One region of the Ruminococcus sp. 5_1_39BFAA genome, then DNA from elsewhere that is predicted to be linked to it. Evidence: predicted binding sites of a transcription regulator. Region 1 holds the regulator's gene; the other holds the start of a gene.
What was found. Region 1 encodes Rex, which represses fermentation and respiration genes when NADH is low (regulators of the CRP and FNR family bind a similar motif). Its sites were predicted from a motif close to ATTGTTAANNNNTTAACAAT; they were not measured.

Region 1 (9,376 bases):
ATTCAAAAATACCCGCCACTGGGGATTCATTGCCAAAAGATTCAGACCGTCCGCATCCAGGATGACAGGTTTTCCCGTTTCACAGGCTTTGGACAGAAAATAATGTGCACGCTTTCTGCTCTCCGCTCCGGTTCCAAGTCCAGGTCCGATCACAACCACATCGCACCAGTCCAGATTTTTTTTATTTTCCTCTTCTTCAAAGCTGCATGTTACCATTGCCTCCGGGAGCATGGTCTGCAGGGGCTGGCGGTTCTCCTCCACAGTCTGAATCTTTACCATGCCTGCGCCCGTTTTCAGGGCTGCGGCTGCGCTTAAGTAAGCGGCTCCGCACATTCCCTTACTCCCGGTCACCAGTAAAACCTTCCCGAAGGTTCCTTTGTTTCCCCAGGGAACCCGCTTCGGCAAAAGAGCTAAATCTTTTGTTTCCACGTACCAAGCCTCCACGGGTACCTCCGGTGATCGGTAGATGCCGATATCCGCCACAACAGTTTTTCCCGCATACATCCGTCCAGGGAAAAAGAGCAGCCCTCTCTTCAAAAAGGCAAAGGTCACGGTCAGGTCTGCATGAAAGGCGCATCCCAGCACCTCCCCCGTGTCTCCGTTTATACCGGAGGGGATATCTACCGCCACTTTTCTGGCATGGACCTTATTCATCTCTTCAATGATTTCCCCGTACCTGCCCTGAATGGGCCTGGAAAGTCCAACGCCAAAGACGGCATCTATTATAGTAGTATATTCATCCCATTTGGGGTTATTCGTAACAGGTACATGATAATTGCATGCAACCTCCCACTGAGCAGCCGTTTCTGCTGTCATTTTCTCTTGATTTCCAATAAAATAAATTTCACATTCATATCCCTTCAGAAAAAGTATCCTGGCTATGGCGATCCCGTCTCCGCCGTTATTGCCGCTGCCGCACACTACCAGGATTTTCTCCTGTTGGGTACAGAGGTCTTCCAGCTCCTCCGCGACCTTTAAGGCAGCACGCTCCATCAGCACAAGAGAGGGAATTCCTTTTCCACGTATCGTTTTCTCATCCAGAGCCTTCATTTGCCTGCAGGTTACCACTTCTTTCATATTGATCACCCGACTTTCTTTGCATAAAGTATGAAAGGCTGCCGCACGTCTCTCTTACTTGAAACCAGAGAACGGCGTCAGCCCTTTTTGTTTGCATGAATTTGTTTATTTATCAACATGTTCTTTTCGATACTGGCTCAGATTATAGGATAATGCCATCAGACTTTCCGAAAGATGTACGTTCTCCACGATCACATCCTCCGGTGCGTCAAGGTCAATGTGTGCAAAGTTCCAGATTGCTTTGATTCCATTGTCGATCAGCACATTTGCCATGTCCTTCGCCTTATTCTTCGGCAGCGTGAGAATGGCGATCTCCACCGGATTTTCTTTAAGAAACAATGGCAGCTCACTTACCATCTGAATCTCAATGCCCCGCACTGCAATCCCTTCCAGCACAGGATTCACATCGAAAATGCCAACCAGACGAAAACCTCTTTTTTCAAAATCCACATAATTGGCAAGTGCCTGTCCCAGATTACCTGCACCCAGGATGATCATGGGATGTATGGTATCCAGACCCAGGATCTTACCGATCTCTGCGTACAGATATCTCACATTATAACCATAGCCCTGCTGTCCAAAACCGCCGAAATTATTAAGATCCTGCCGTATCTGCGATGCTGTGACGTGCATTTTTTTACTCAGATCATTGGAGGAAATACGCTCCACGTTTTCTTCCATCAGCTCTCCCAAATATCTATAATATCGAGGCAGCCTTTTAATCACTGCTCTCGAAATTTCTTTAGCCTCCACAAATGTTCTCCTCCTTACAATACTATGTTAATTATAACGAACTGACATTTTATTGTCAATTAAAGTTGTGCTGATTAACCAAATTTTTGCTATTTTTTTGATATTTTGCCAATTATCATTTGAAAATAGCATGAAATTGGGTATAATAGGGATATTGTTTATTGGGCTAAAGGAGGTAATTATGATTTTGTCATGCCAGAGCATCTGTAAGGCATTTGGAGAAAAAGTGATTCTTAGAGATGCCTCTTTTCATATAGAGGAACGTGAAAAAGCGGCCCTGATCGGAAATAACGGTGCCGGAAAAACCACTCTTCTGCGTATCATCATGCAGGAGCTTCCTGCTGATTCCGGAAACGTAGTCCTTTCCAAAGATAAAAACATCGGCTATCTGGCACAGTATCAGGATATCCACGGACACCATACTATCTACGAAGAGCTGTTGACCACCAAACAATATATTCTCGATATGGAAAACCGGATCCGCACTCTTGAGCAGGAAATGAAATACGTATCCGGTGAAAAGCTGGAAGAACTGATGAATACATACACCCGGCTCACCCACCAGTTTGAGCTGGAAAACGGTTATGCCTACAAAAGCGAGATCACCGGTGTCCTGAAGGGTCTCGGCTTTGATGAGGAGGATTTTGAAAAGCAGATTGAAACCCTCTCCGGCGGTCAGAAAACCCGCGTTGCCCTGGGAAAGCTTCTTCTTTCCAAGCCGGATATCCTGCTTCTCGATGAGCCTACCAACCATCTGGATATGGAGAGCATCACCTGGCTGGAAACCTATCTTCTGAACTATCCGGGAGCTGTCTTCATCGTATCCCATGACCGCTATTTTCTCGATAAGGTGGTAACAAAGGTTGTGGAGATCGAAGCCGGAGAAATGAGGATGTACAGCGGAAACTATTCCGCATTTGCCCTGAAAAAGGCACAGCTTCGGGATGCCCAGTACAAGGCATATTTAAACCAGCAAAGAGAGATCAAGCACCAGGAAGCTGTTATCACAAAGCTTCGTTCTTTTAACCGCGAAAAGTCCATCCGGCGTGCGGAGAGCCGTGAAAAAATGCTGGATAAGATACAGCGTATTGAGAAGCCGGTTGAGGTTCAGAACCAGATGCGTATTTCCCTGGAGCCGCGGTACATCAGCGGAAACGATGTTTTAAGTGTGGAAGGGCTTTCCAAGGCTTTTCCCGGACAGACTCTTTTTACCGATATCTCCTTTGAGCTGAAACGCGGCGAGCGTGTGGCTCTTATCGGAAATAACGGAACAGGAAAAACTACGATTCTGAAGATCCTTAATGGAATCGTGGCTGCGGATGCCGGAAAATTCACCCTTGGCTCCAAGGTTCAGATTGGTTATTATGACCAGGAGCATCATGTGCTTCATATGGAAAAGACCATATTCCAGGAAATTTCTGATACGTATCCTACTCTTACGGAAACAGAAATCCGCAATATGCTGGCAGCGTTTTTATTTACAGGTGATGACGTTTTCAAAGAGATTTCCGCCCTCTCCGGCGGGGAAAGAGGACGCGTTTCCCTGGCAAAGCTGATGCTTTCCGAAGCGAATTTTCTCATTCTCGATGAGCCTACCAACCATCTCGACATCGCCTCCAAGGAAATTCTGGAGGAAGCGCTGAACAGCTATACGGGAACTGTATTTTATGTTTCCCATGACCGTTATTTTATCAACCAGACTGCCACCAGGATCCTGGACTTAACAAATCAGACCATTGTTAATTACATCGGGGATTATGATTACTATCTGGAAAAGAAAGATGAAATGACCCAGAAATACGCACCTTCTGCCCAGGTTGTATCAGAGGTCCGCCAGACCTCCGAAAACAAGCTTTCCTGGCAGCAGAAAAAGGAAGAGCAGGCGCAGAAGCGAAAACGTGAAAATGAGCTGAAAAAGGTGGAAGCCCGGATCGAGGAACTGGAAAGCCGTGACAGTGAGATTGATGAGACGATGGTTTTACCGGAGGTTTGCACCAACGTGGCGGAATGTACCAGACTGAGCAAGGAAAAGGCTGCTATTGCAGAAGAATTAGAAACTCTTTATGAAAAATGGGAGGAGCTTGCAGGAACAGACTAAACTACAATCGAATCAGCATATTTATGTATTGAAGAAGTCCATACTCTTCCACTTCGAAAGAGTACGGACTTTTTTCCGCTGCTTCTTCATCCACGTATGATCTTAGCTGTTCAGATATTTTTCCAGCAGGTGCTCCACTACTTTCATATCAATCGGCTTTGCCACATGGGCATTCATGCCATGTTCCATGCAGCGCTCAATATCATCCAAAAAAGCATCTGCAGTCATAGCAATAATAGGAATGTCCGCATCAGGCCGATCCAGAGCACGAATTGCATCTGCCGCCTCGTAACCTGTCATTTCCGGCATCCGCAGATCCATAAGAATCGCATCATAGAATCCCGGTTCGGACTGCTGAAATTTTTCCACACAGATTCTGCCGTTTTCCGCCCATTCAAGCTCCAATCCCAAGCCCTTCAGCAGTTCTTCTGCAATTTCCCAGTTCAGCTCATTATCCTCCGCCAGAAGAATCCTTTTGCCGGTAAAGTCCATCCTGGGTTCTTCAGCGTCTGTCAGATCCATAGAAATATCGGCATAAGGCTTTAATCCGTAAAAAAGCGTGGAGCGGAACAACGGTTTGGAGATAAATCCGTTGATACCGGCAGCCTTGGCCTCTTCATCAATTTCACTCCAGTCATAGGCAGATATAAGCAGAATCGGAATATCATCCCCGTATTTCCGGCGTATCTCCCGAGCTGTCTCAATTCCATCCATCCCCGGCAGTTTCCAGTCCAAAAGAATGATATGGTAATCATCATGCGCTTTATGGCGCATCTCTATCAGTCTGACTGCAGACTCACCATTCAATGTCCATTCCGCATGAATTCCGATAGACTCAAGAGATAAAACGGTACTTTCACACAACTGCTGGTCATCATCCACTACCAGCATGTTCCACTCCGGCAGTATCATCTCAACATCCAAATCAGCAGCCTTTTCAAAATCAAGTGAGACATCAAACTCCGTTCCCTCACCCTGTTTACTGTTAAGCTCAATCGTACCGCCCATCGCATCTATAATGTACTTGGTAATGGCCATACCCAGACCGCTTCCTTCAGTCTTATGTACGCGCGCGTTATCCTCCCGGATAAAGGACTCAAAAATCCGCGTCTGGAATTCTTCTGACATTCCGATTCCATTGTCTTTCACCTGCAGATGGATCCTGATGTAATCATCTCCTTTTGGAGATTCTTTCTCACTCATAGACAACTGAATAGATCCGCCTTCGGGAGTAAATTTAATGGCATTAGACAGGAGATTCAGCAGCACCTGATTGAGACGAACACTGTCGCCATATACATCTTCCACGGAAATGTCATGGATAAATACATCGAACTGCTGCCTTTTTCCCCTTACCTGCGGTTGGACAATATTGACAATATTATCCATTACTTCCCGTAAAGAGAATCGTTCCATATTCAGATTCATTTTACCGCTTTCAATCTTGGACATATCCAGTATGTCATTGATAAGTCCCAGTAAATGCCTGCTGGAAAGAGCTATTTTCTTAAGACAGTTTTGTACCTGCTGCGTATTTTCGATATTGGCGCCGGCAATGGTCGTCATTCCAACAATTGCATTCATAGGTGTTCGGATATCGTGGCTCATGTTAGACAGGAATTCACTCTTTGCCTTGTTGGCCTGTTCCGCCTCCATCTGTGCCTTGTGCAGTTCCTGTACCTGTTTCTGTGTCATTTTTAGATACATAGAAAAGACAAATAGCAGCAGACCTAAAATCAAGAAGCAGCAGCAAAGAGATATAAAAACCCACTGACTGCTGAAACGGCTAATAATACTGTCCAGCTGATCACCGGTTATGAAAGTGAGCAGATGCCATTCCGAATAAGGCAAAGCACTGCAGTACAGATACCGCTTCTCCCCGTAGATTTCAAATTCACTGGAATAATCCTCTCCTTCCGTCATAGCTTCCTGGAGTTCTTGAATATACTGCTCCGTATCCATTCCGTTCACGTCCTTGTAAACGGCGCGTACCCGGTCAAAATAGTTGTTGCGGTACGCATCAAAATTACGAATCACGAAACTTCCGTCCCGACGTATCACATAGGAATACACCATATCATCATCTGCGTCCAAAGAAAGTGCCTCACTAATATACTCCACAGGAAAGGCTGCCACCAAAGCAGCACATTCTCTGCCATCTTCCATGTAATAAGACGCCGGAATCCCCATCAGGACAACACTGTTTCCCTTCTCATCCAGGCCTGCAGACACCTTTCTCTCCCCCGCATTTAATGATTCCAGAAATAATTCCGGATTCAGCGATTCTACCACTTCACCATAGATCATATCCATGGTTCCGTCTGCAGCACAAAGTCCCAGATAGTCAAATCCACGGGCACGGGCATCATGAGCTAAAGTCTCCTGCACAGTCTCTCTGTCTGAAACAGTTCCGGATGGGATCCTTTCGGTAAAAGCAGCCACCTGATCCAGACGCAGGTCAAGTGTTGTTTCAAAGTGCAGGGAAATCTGCTTATTCAGGCCGGACATATAAATCATAGCCACTTCGTACAGCGTTTGCGTGCTTTTCTTGTTCATATAAACTGCCAGAAAAGAAAAAATACCAACGCACAAAACCGAAATCAGAATAAGGCTGCACATTAGAAAGCGTATGGACTCATTCTTAATTTTCTTTTTCATTAGCTAAACTCCTCCTGAAAATTCCCGATTGCCCTAATAATTTATTTTATCATAAAACGCTTGATTTTTCAACGTTAACGTGCTAAACAGCAATAGAATAAGGGCAAAAAAGCCCCAAAAAAGCCTTGCGGAGGATTTCAAATTCATCCGCAAGGCTGCAAAGATGCGCATCATGATTTCGTTTTACATCATCTTATCCAGATTTTCTTTTATTGCCAGAATAAAATCTTTACTGTTGAGGACTGTCACATCCTTCAGGCTGGTGATCAGAGCCAGATCCTTTGTCATTTTGCCGCTCTCAATGGTAGAAAGAGTTGCTTTCTCCAGCTTATCTGCAAATTCTGCCAGCTCTTTATTTTCATCAAGCTCACCGCGCTTTCTCAGCGCACCTGTCCATGCAAAAATTGTAGCCACAGAGTTGGTGGATGTCTCGCCGCCCTCTAAATGACGGTAATAATGTCTCTGTACAGTACCGTGAGCCGCCTCATACTCATAGTAGCCGTGAGGTGACACCAGAACAGAGGTCATCATGGCAAGGGAACCGAATGCTGAGGAAACCATATCGCTCATCACATCGCCGTCATAATTTTTACAAGCCCAGATAAAGCCGCCCTCAGCCTTCATCACACGTGCAACAATGTCATCGATCAGGCTGTAGAAATACGTCAGTCCTGCTGCCTCAAATTTATCCTTAAACTCGTTCTCGTAAATCTGGTTAAAGATCTCTTTAAATCTTCCGTCATATGTTTTGGAAATGGTATCCTTGCTTCCAAACCATAAATCCTGCTTTGTATCAAGAGCATAATTAAAGCAGCATCTTGCAAAACTTACAATGGAATCATCCAGGTTATGTACGCCCTGGAGAACACCCGGTCCGTCAAAATGCTGGATCAGCTCACAGCGCTCTTCTCCGTCCTCACCCTTGAATACCAGCATGGCATCTCCCGGCTTGTCAATGTACATTTCTGAATTTTTGTATACATCACCGTATGCGTGACGTGCCAGAGTGATTGGCTTTTTCCAATTCTTTACACATGGCTCGATTCCTTTTACCACAATGGGCGCACGGAAAACAGTTCCGTCCAGAATGGCACGGATAGTTCCGTTAGGGCTTTTATACATTTTTTTCAGATTATACTCTGACATTCTCGCCTTATTCGGGGTGATGGTAGCGCATTTTACAGCCACGCCGTATTTCTTAGTCGCCTCGGCTGCATCGATCGTTACCTGGTCATCTGTCTCATTGCGGTATTCCAGACCAAGGTCATAATACTCTGTATTCAAATCAATATAAGGAACAAGAAGCTCGTCCTTGATCATTTTCCAGAGAATTCTGGTCATCTCATCTCCGTCCATCTCCACAAGAGGCGTCTGCATCTGAATTTTCTTCATAATCTCCTCCAAATATTTAAGTTTTTACGAAAGGGTAATTCCCAGACGGCTGCAGGCATCTGCTACGACCTCCTCCAGCTCCGGGTCGGAAAGAACGGTCACACGGCCTTCCTCATACTGCTTATCTACCCATACCTTTATCATTGTAACAAGTTCGCTGTTTTTGTCAATCTTTTTGTCAGCGCTGAGACGATAATGGGCATCGATCCAGTGGGCGATCCCTGCTGCTCCCGATGTATTGGAAACAGCTACTTCAACAGGCCTGTTCAGGAATTTCTCCGTATCAAAAATGTTATAAATCTCCTCATTTTTCAGCAGGCCATCTGCATGGATGCCAGCCCTCGTCACATTGAAATTTTTTCCCACAAATGGGGTTCGCTCAGGAATGTGATAGCCGATTTCCTTTTCATAATACTCGGCAAGCTCGGTAATAACTCCGGTATCCATTCCACCAAGGTTTCCACGAAGCTGTGCGTATTCAAATACCATAGCCTCCAGCGGCGTGTTTCCGGTACGCTCTCCGATACCGAACAAAGAAGTATTTACACCGCAGGCGCCGTAAAGCCATGCTGTAGTGGAATTGCTTACTGCTTTGTAGAAATCGTTATGTCCGTGCCACTCGATCAGCTCGGAAGGAACACCTGCATGAACCATGATACCATAAATAATGCCAGGTACGGAACGTGGGATAACGGCTCCCGGATAGTTTACTCCATAACCCATGGTATCACAGCAACGCACCTTTACCGGGATGCCGTACTGCTGCCGCAGCTTCATCAGCTCCAGACAGAAGGGAATCACATAGCCGTAAATATCAGCCCTTGTAATGTCCTCCAAATGGCAGCGTACAGACACACCGATTTCAAGACACTCCTTCACAATGCTCAGGTAATGTTCCATTGCCTGCTTACGAGTCATTTTCATCTTATAAAAAATGTGGTAATCCGAACAGCTTACCAGGATTCCCGTCTCTTTCATTCCCATATCCTTTACAAGTTGGAAATCCTTTTTGCTGGCACGTATCCAGCTTGTAACCTCCGGAAACTCATAGCCCCGCTCCATACACTTTTCAACAGCATCCCTGTCCTTTTTGCTGTAGAGAAAGAACTCAGATGCACGTACTCTTCCCTCCGGGCCGCCCAGCTTGTGCAGATAGTCATATATCCTTACGATCTGCTCTGTGGTATAAGGTGCTCTGGACTGCTGTCCATCCCGGAATGTTGTATCAGTAATCCAGATGTCGTCCGGCATATGGTGTGGAACAACTCTGTCGTTAAATGCGATTTTCGGTACTTCGGAATATGGGAAAAGATTTCGGAATACATTTGGTGTCTGTACATCCACCAACGGATACATATGCTCCTCCAATTGAAGAAGATTTGTATGCCGGTCCATTGT
Region 2 (9,376 bases), on a different contig from region 1:
ATGAAAAAAGACGCCCAGAGGCGCCTAACAGCCGTACAGGTCATGGTTGACCTCGGCACGGTAATAACTGTCCATTGTTGCTGGGGCATTATACAGCGCCGCCAGCAGGTATGCCTTGATATTCCCGACTTTTGTAGTGTTCTTGTCAATACAGTCAAAGACATACTCCAGGTGGCCGGAATTGATCTTCAGGAAACGGCCCTTTACCACCTCCCTGGGAAAATCATCCCCGGCGATACGGATAAAGGGGCGTTTGGATAAAACCACTTCAAGCATAAGCTCCACGGTCTCGTCTAAGCGTTCTTTCCCATACCGGGAGACCATACAGTCATACTCAATATTTTCTTTGATGATTTTGCTGTATGCGTCTATCAATCCAATCCGATCCATCCCATCCGGGCGGCCTGCCGCCTCCGGCTCTGCCGGATAGATTGATTGATGGGTTCTTGATATATCCGTTTTTGATTTTTTAGTTCTTTGTGGATTAGTATTTAATTGTGCGGGATTTTCCTGTCCAGGTTCCACCTGTTCAGGTTTTGCCTGTCCTGGATTTACCTGTCTTGGATTTTCCCGTTTAGGTGGAAACGTCTGTTTTTCAGCGTTTACAGGCTTTTCATGGATGGTATATTCAATATCTCCGAGCTGCCCGTTCTCATAGCGGAGGCGCTGCCTGGTGAGATACCCGTGCCGCTCCAGTTCCTTCAGGGCGGTGGTGATTGAATCCACACCGTCCTTACAGATATGGGCGAGCCCCTTTGTGGTATAATCCCAATCTTCCGGCAGCGACAGCATGAGGGAGAGAAGCCCCTTTGCCTTTAAGGACAGTTCCGTATTGCGCAGATGGTGGTTACACATGATCGTGAAGTCCTTCGTTTTTTCTACCCGGAATACAGCCATTTCACAGCCTCCTTTCTCCGGTTATTTCCGTTACAAGGCGCGGTCCCTGCGGTCATAGTGGAGGTGCCCGCCTGAGACCTTTGCATGGTTTTTCAGTTTGACCTCACCTCGTTCCTGGCTGTCTAAGAATTTCTGATAGCCGGCATCCGTAAGGAACAGGCGCATCTTATCGCCCTTGTCACCGACAGGGGAATCATACGACAGCACATCAAAGACGATCATGTGACGTACCTCCGGGTCAAAGCGTTCCAGCGCCATGATGTCGTGCCCCTTCAATTTCTCTGCGCCGGATTGCTGCCTGGCCTCGGCAATCTTTTCCCCAATCGTCCGGGGTGGGTAGGGCAAACGGTAATTCTTCTGAATATCCCGCACAATGTCCATGCACTCGGCATCCGTCAGGATGCGCAGCTTTGCCATCAGGTTTTCCGCTGCCCTTCGCTGTTCGGGATTCTTTGTGTATCTGGCAGTCATGTAAAGCTCGTTCAGGACTTTGGATTGATAGTCACCCTCAACCTGAAACAGCAGCCGTTTTTCCATTTCGTTTAATTCCATGTGAATCTCCTTTCTCTTGAAAATGGGTATAAAAAAGGGCGCCCACCTGTAAAAGTGAAACGCCCACGGCAATCAGCGATCCGGCAATACCGGACCGCTGGCACTATTAAATTTTGTCGTTAATGAAACAACCTCCTTTTTTCGATGATTTTCTCGTCGCATTTCAACTTGGAAAAGGAATTGAATAAATGACGGCAAACGCTCAAACCCCTTGAAAATAAAGGCTTTTTCCGTTTGTCGTTATTATACCGTAACGGCATTCCCATGTATCGTTATTGATTAATATGGGATTTACGGTATTAGCAATCGCAGACCGAATGGGACATGCATCAATCTGGCGGTGCTGATTCACGTCGATCACGATTTAGTATGGATATGCCATTGGTTAAATATATAAAATTTTTGTTGAGGTTTCAAAGAGATTTGATTGAATAAACGATATATCAATTATGAAGAGGTCATAAAAACTTTGTAGTATTTTAAAGTGAATCAAGAATAATGGATGAATGTATTTTTTTATAAGATTATCTAATCGGGTTAAAAATAACGAAAAAGGTATTAGTAGTTGAATCATATAACCAATGACAAAGATGATCAATCGTTTTAGAATATAAATATCAAATGTGACTGTTCAGGCGCCGACGGTTAAGAAAATTTGAGTAAATAATTGTGATGCAAGATTAAAAAAAGTGGGATTATTTCTTATCATTACAACAGCAAGATTTCACTGGGCTTTATCAACCCGGACTATGCAAAAGAGGGAACAGAGCTGGGAATGATTTGGGGTATTAGCGGAATAAGGAGGAAAGTGTAGTGGAGAATTATATTGGAGCGAGAGTAGATTATGAGCCAAAGTATAAAGATGTTTTAACCTATTTTCAGAATATTGGGAATCTTTATACTTGGGAGGCTGATCCTTGGTATGAAACTTGTAAATCGTGGGCAGAAACATGTTATATTCATGCAGGGATTAGTGGGGCTGAAATTACATTCCAAGGAAAAGATGCACAGGCGTTTTTATCAAAACTTTGTATGAATAACATCAGCAAATGGAAAAACGGAAAAAATAAACATTTGGTTATGCTTGATGAAGAAGGATTGATAGCAGCTCATTGTCTTAGTATGAAAGACGACGATAATACATATCGGATTACGGCTGCACTTCCATTTGCAGCAATGAAACTGTTGGAGACTGGTGCTTATGATGTGAAAATGACCATGCGTGATATCTTTGTCTTTCAATTTTCAGGACCAAAGTCATTAACAATTATAGAAAAACTTACGAATACGAATCTTCATGATCTAGCATTTTTGCAATTTCGTAAGGTAAGTATTCCGGGACTGAATATTGAAGTGGAAGTAAACAGGATTGGGATGAGTGGAACACTTGCATATGAAATTCGTGGTTTAAAAGAAGATGGTCCCAATGTATATCATGCGGCTTATGAGATCGGAAAACCTATGGGATTAAAGAGGCTTGGATGGCGGAGTTATCCGGTGAATCATGCTTTTGGAGGATATCCGCAAGTTACGGTATCATTTGAGAGCGCTTCCTATAAAGATCCGAAGGTTGTAGAAATGTCACCTGCAAATATTTCATATACTGGAAGTGTTGAACCAGAGAATCTTCGTGCACGTTTCCGTACGCCGGTAGAGGTTGGCTGGCAATGGATGGCAAAATTGGATCATGACTTTATTGGAAGAAAAGCTTTTGAGAAAGAAATGTCAAATCCCCAAAAGATGATTGTATCTTTAATTTGGAATCCGGAAGATATTTTAGATGTACAGGCATCTTTGTATGGAGAGGGGGAGCCTTATAAGCAGATGGAGTATCCTTGTTGCGTTCCGGGCATGTGTGGAGGACATCAGGACTATGTTACCACAAGGGATGGCAAGGTTATTGGTTTATCCAGTAGTGCGGTATATAGTTCCCATTATCATAAAATGATTTCTGAATGTACCATAGATATGGAATATGCCAAAGAGGGCGAAGAAGTGATTGTAAAATGGGGCGATTATGGAAAGCGTATAAAGGATATCCGTGCAGTAATTGCAAAATTTCCATTAAATGATCTGGTTGAGAATAAAAATTATGATATTAGTTCTTGTCCGTATGGCTTTGAAGAATGAAGGGAGTTTCCATGAGTAAAAAAAATAGAAAATGGCTGGTATTTACGATTATGTGTCTTGCATATATGCCGGGAAGTTATGCACAATACCAGTTATCCGTGTTTGCCCCGGAACTAATACAATCTTTTGGACTTACAACATCGCAGTTTTCATCCTTATTTACGGCGCCTATGATTGTAGCAATTTTCTTGAGTTTTGTAGGAGGAATGATTTCTGACAAGGTTGGTTCAAAGAAAGTCATTAATATTTCATTTGTTATAGCTGGAATAGGAATGATTGGGAGAGTTTTTGCAAATAGCTATATGCCATTTTTTCTTTGCATGGCATTAACCGGTTTCTCCAATATGTTTGTCAATATTAATGCATCCAAGATTACTGCAAGTTGGTTTGAGCAGGAAAAGCTAGGGATTTTGATGGGCATATTTGCATTTTGCGGACAACTTCCGGGAGCCTTTGCGACAGCAACGACGGCAGTTTTGTTTGATAGCAGGACATCTGCTTTTATTGTATCAGCAATATTCTGTATTAGTGTATTTGTTTTATGGTTGCTTTTTGTGAAAGATAGGCCAGAGGATACAATGGAAGAAAGGGAGAAGATAGATCAGGAAAATCAACCTTCCATTGGGGATTCTCTTAAGGTAGTACTTTCTAATAAAGGTATATGGCTGGTTTCTATTTGCATTATGATGGTTCTTGGCAGTACGGTAACTTTATCCACTTTTATGCCGGTAGCATTGCAGACCATGTATGGAATAGATTTGAAAGTATGTGGTACGATTGCATCTATGTTGACATTGGGAAATTGTATTGGTTCTATTACAGGTCCCATTGTATTCTCTAAAATCAAAAATGTTAAAGTGTTTGTATCAGGAGCTGCCGTGTTGAGTTTTGCCGGAACTATTATGTGTTGGAGATTTCCGTCCATATTCGTTTTACACATACTGGTTCTTTATACTGGAATTATGCTTGGAGCGTCAATGCCTATTTTCCTTTCCGCACCGGTTTTGTTAGAAGGACTTGGAACTAAATATGCAGGAAGTGCGGCGGGTGTCATCTCTACATTACAGCTTCTTGGAGCTGTTTTGATTCCAACTTATATCTTAACACCGATTGCGGGAGAAAATTATAGTTTGTTGTTTATGCTTGCATCCATATGTATGGTAATTATGTTCCTCTGTGGGCTGTTACTCCCTCAGTTTGGAAACAATCAAAAGTAAGAATCACAAAATAAATGAAAATCTTCCTATGTTGCAATGAAATTGCTGTCGCAAGCCAAATTTCAAGCATAGGAGGATGTCCAAATTAGAGTGTTTCGCAGATGAAGCAGGATATTAATAAATAGAGAAGCATATTTTCATCCAGGTAATCCAGTGAAATATGGAGCAGGTCTTCGATTTTTCGTAGCCGGTAGATCAAGGTGTTTCTATGAAGATGAAGCGTCCGGGCAGTCTCCGCTATATTTCTTCCGTTGATAAGATAGCATTTTAAATTATGAATGAGTGTGAGATCCTGCTCCATATGGCTTTGCCACAGGGATAAAACAGCTGGGTGGCAGAAGCCCGGCAAGGAGTTTTTTTCCTTAAGGACACCATATAAAACATGCGGAAAGGCTTCATCAAACCTTTGAATATGTTTTTGAGGCTCCAAAGGGTAAGATTTCATAAGCCTGCATTGTCCATATGCCACGGAAAGCTCCGTGAATCTAAAAAAACGGGTGCTTATATAGACCTTAAGGGAAAGCCGTTTTAGCAAATCCTCCAGTGCGGCGTATGATTTTTCATAATCAGGATCAAAATCCCGCCTGCGGCAAACCGCAACAATAGAATGTTCAAAATAGAGGACAACTCCATGAGGCAGAATGTTTTTTATCTGATGAATATAGGCAGACTGACGGGTATCCGAGACGTCAGATTCCGGAAGGGAAAATTGATAAAGATACCAAATATCCTCGTTCGTATAATTTCTGGCTTGGAGATAATAAGAGGTAGAAAGCTCATCTGCCGGATATCCCTGTAAAAGCCGTATAACATAATAGTTTTCTTCATCCTGCAAAAGAAAAGGCTGAATCTGGTGATTCATAGCAAGCTCTGTAAAATGAACGACTTCTAATAACAAAGCCTTTTGTGCTTCCGTAAAGGGACCGTTCACATCTGTCGTACCGAATGCTCCAAAGTTTTTTCCCTCAAAATAAAGCGGAGCGGTCAGAGAGTGATGGGATGGATCCTGACGAAAGACGCTGGAGATTAAGCGGTTTCCGCTGTGAATTTCCTGCATAATTCTCTGATGTTCGTCAGGATATATGGATTCTGTCGGTGTAAAGCCGAAATTGATAACCTCGTCCCAGAGAGTTCCCTCGATTTTTTCCTGAAATTTCCCGGTATAATGCAGCAGCTTTCCGGTTGGATCAAAAAGGGCAATCGGGTTGCAAAGAAAGGTGGCCGCATAATCAAGCAGATCTGAAACATCTTTGTTTTCGATAATTATCTTTAGGCATTGCTCATACCAGGCATAGTACTTATCAAAAATATCCAGAAACTCACGGAATACCTTATGAAAAGGCTCGTCCGTATATAAGATGGCGGCATGCTCCATCCAGGAAGGGTTTATCTGTCCCTCCTTTGATCCGGTTTTGGTACAGAAAATCAGGAACCGGGGCTTACGTATATCCCATTCCCTATCAAGGAAAGAGCTCTCTTGTGTTAAATACAGAAAATCATTATCGATTATTTCCATGGAATCATCAAACATGCGGGCATGCCGGAATAATTGATCTAAGCCCGTAGATTTATAAAAAATCCTGTATTTATCAGGAATCCAGTCAAGGATGACAGAAATGCTCATAGATTTCATTGCAAAATACTCCTTTGGTTATTTTTGACGAAAAAAGACGGTATAAATGAATTATATAACTGATGACGGGAGATGGCAACTGCTTTACTATAAATATATAGGAAATACTGTTCAGGCGCCGACAGTTAGAGAGGATATAATATAATTCAGACAAAAGGAAGGAGGCAATAAAAAGAGCGGAGGGAGCATCCTATAAAGGGGTATCGATTTTTTAATATTATAACTATATAGTTGAAAGGATTATTTTTTATGAAAAAGATATTGTTAAATGGAGTAGACGGAAATTTTGGAAGCAGATCAGCCCGTGTATTGCTGGAAAAATATCCTCATGAAGCTTTGATTTTTACGGCTCCAACAAAAAATGGTCTTGAAAAATACCAGGCAATGGGCATTGAAACCAGAATTGCCGATTTTAACAATGCGGAAAAACTGACGGAAGCATTTAAAGATGCGGATACAGTTATTCTGATCTCCATGCCATTCGTTGGACCGAAAAGAAGAGCGGCACATAAAATTGCAATTGATGCGGCTGTGGCGGCAGGTGTAAACAAACTGGTTTATACATCGATTGTAGGAGCCGGACATGAGGATATCAATGCTTACGAAGTAAACGATCATGTATGGACCGAAGGGTATATCAAAAAACAGCCCATCCATTATTTGATTCTTCGGGATTCCCAATATGCGGAAGCAATGGTCTCCACATTTGTGGAAGCAATTGAAAATACAAACGGCATCATCCGTAATAACATGGGGGATGGGAAAATGGCATTTGTTTCGAGGGATGACTGTGCGCTTGCGGCAGCCTGTGCGGCAATGTCTGATTGGGAGGATCGAATTGTTGATATAAATGGAGCTGAGCTTCTGACAATTGCACAGTACATGGCAATCGCCTCGGAGGTTACGGGTAAAAAGACGGAATATCAATATATCAACGATGATGAGATGTATGAGTTCTTTGACTCCATCGGCGTTCCAAGGACAACGGAGGAAATGTGGGCGGACACGGCGAAGAACTTTCCATTTTGCTCAGATGGAATGGTGTCCTTTGGCAGGGCAATCCGTCTGAATCAAATGAGTACATTTACAGATGATTTTGAAAAGCTGACAGGGCAAAAGCCCATCACGGTAAGAGAAATGTTTGAAGATATGGAAAATCATTTAATCGGAACAAGAACATCTACAGATAATTAAAAACAGTAGGAGGACGAAAAAATGGCAGAAATGATGAATCCGGCGCTGGAAGGCGCCACCTTATTGTTCCCACAGGGATCTTTTATTACGGCATATGCTTATACGGGCGTGGAGGATGAGATCAAGGCATATCAGACCAGCGCATGGATTGGAACGGCACTTATGACATCCCCCATTTATGATGTATACGGACCGGATGCCGTTAAATTAATGGGACAGGTCTGTACAAATGATTTTACCACGCTGGGAATGAACGGCATACGCCATGCCGTAATGTGCAATGAGAAAGGTCAGATTCTGACAGACGGCGTTGTAATCCGTATCGGAGAAGATCGTTACAGAACCTACTGGCTTGATCCGGTGATCTCTTATTATGTCAATACATCAGATCTGGATGTGCATGGCGAAAACATGAGCGGAAAGGAATATTTTATCCAGATTGACGGTGAAAAGTCCTTAGAGATTCTGGAAAACGCATTCCAGGCCAATCTTCACGACATCAAATTCGGCAGACATAGAATCCAGGAGGTAAACGGAAAACAGGTACGCATCATCCGGCTTGGCATGTCCGGCAACCTTGCTTATGAAATTCACGGAGATATGGCGGATTATGCGGAGATCTATAATCTGGTATGGGCGGCAGGTGAAAAGCTGGGAGCAAGAAAGCTTGGGCTCCAGGCTTATAACATGTTTAACCATACGGAGGCCGGATTCCCGAATATCAATCTTCACTATCCGCTTCCGTGGCTGGAAACCAGCGAGAAAATGACAGAATATATGCGCACAGTGCCTCAGTTATCCATGTTCAATCTCAATCGAAGGCTTCTCGGAAGTGTGGGGGATGATCTTCAGGCTCGCTTTGTTACTCCCTATGATGTGGGATGGGATTTCCTGATTAAATATAATCATGACTTCATTGGAAAAGAAGCCCTCCTTGAAATGTCGAAAAAGCCACAAAAAAAATGCGTAACCCTGGAATGGAACGCCAAGGATGTGGCAGAAGTCTTTGCAACCATGCTCAGCCCTGGGGAGGAACCCTGCGAGGATATTACCAAACCATGCGCTCTTGAATACTATTTCTGTGTCAGAGAGTTTGGTTTTGAGTACCGGGCGGATAAGGTGCTGGCTGCAGATAAGGAGATCGGGATCACAAGCGGAAAAATCATCTCTTATACCTATAACAGCATGATTTCTTTGGCCTTTATTTCCGCAGAATATGCCAAAGAAGGGACGGAGCTTGAAATACTCTGGGGAACGCCGGGAACCCGCCAGATGAAGGTTCGCGCAAAGGTTGCCAGATTCCCGTATAATCAGGATTATATCCGTAATGAAAAGCGGGATGTTTCGGATATACCTGTTTTTGAAAGATGAAACCGGAGATGATTACATAGGGAAAATAAAATTTATGTGTTCCCCTGCAGAGTTTTCAAGCTTTGCAGGGGATCTGCTGTTTACGGGTTTATTCTTTTAACTTAATACATATACCTGTATTAATTATTGAACATAATATAGAATTTATTTCTCATGTAGCAGATTATCTTGTAGATGTAGGAAGAAATGCAGGAAATAAATCAGGCTATGCAGGATTCTCTTGGGGTTGTTAGAAATGGAAATTCCCTGTTAAAAGGGATTCGGAAAGTGCAGGAACTAAAAGGAAATTCTTCTGCTCCGGTGCACGGAAGGACAGGTGTTTTCCTTGGCGGACTTCATATCCGGCTAACTGCATTTTTTGTAGAAATTCCTCATAGTTGAT

Region 2: the regulator Rex is predicted to act here: its motif matches at 6,637-6,656, upstream of ACESZH_RS19945 (NmrA family NAD(P)-binding protein).

Annotation. Positions count from the first base shown of each region.
Region 1 is NZ_CAXSVO010000008.1:42,903-52,278, reverse strand. It holds gene ACESZH_RS10660 (NAD(P)H-hydrate dehydratase) at 1-1,077, opposite strand, end outside; gene ACESZH_RS10655 (redox-sensing transcriptional repressor Rex) at 1,183-1,830, opposite strand; gene abc-f (ribosomal protection-like ABC-F family protein) at 2,012-3,928, shown strand; gene ACESZH_RS10645 (response regulator) at 4,031-6,586, opposite strand; gene ACESZH_RS10640 (NADP-dependent isocitrate dehydrogenase) at 6,770-7,978, opposite strand; gene ACESZH_RS10635 (2-isopropylmalate synthase) at 8,003-9,373, opposite strand.
Region 2 is NZ_CAXSVO010000029.1:37,707-47,082, forward strand. It holds gene ACESZH_RS19920 (DUF6017 domain-containing protein) at 25-897, opposite strand; gene ACESZH_RS19925 (DUF5720 family protein) at 928-1,449, opposite strand; gene ACESZH_RS19930 (hypothetical protein) at 2,263-3,579, shown strand; gene ACESZH_RS19935 (nitrate/nitrite transporter) at 3,591-4,796, shown strand; gene ACESZH_RS19940 (PucR family transcriptional regulator) at 4,882-6,429, opposite strand; gene ACESZH_RS19945 (NmrA family NAD(P)-binding protein) at 6,679-7,623, shown strand; gene ACESZH_RS19950 (aminomethyltransferase family protein) at 7,645-8,994, shown strand; gene ACESZH_RS19955 (hypothetical protein) at 9,202-9,375, shown strand.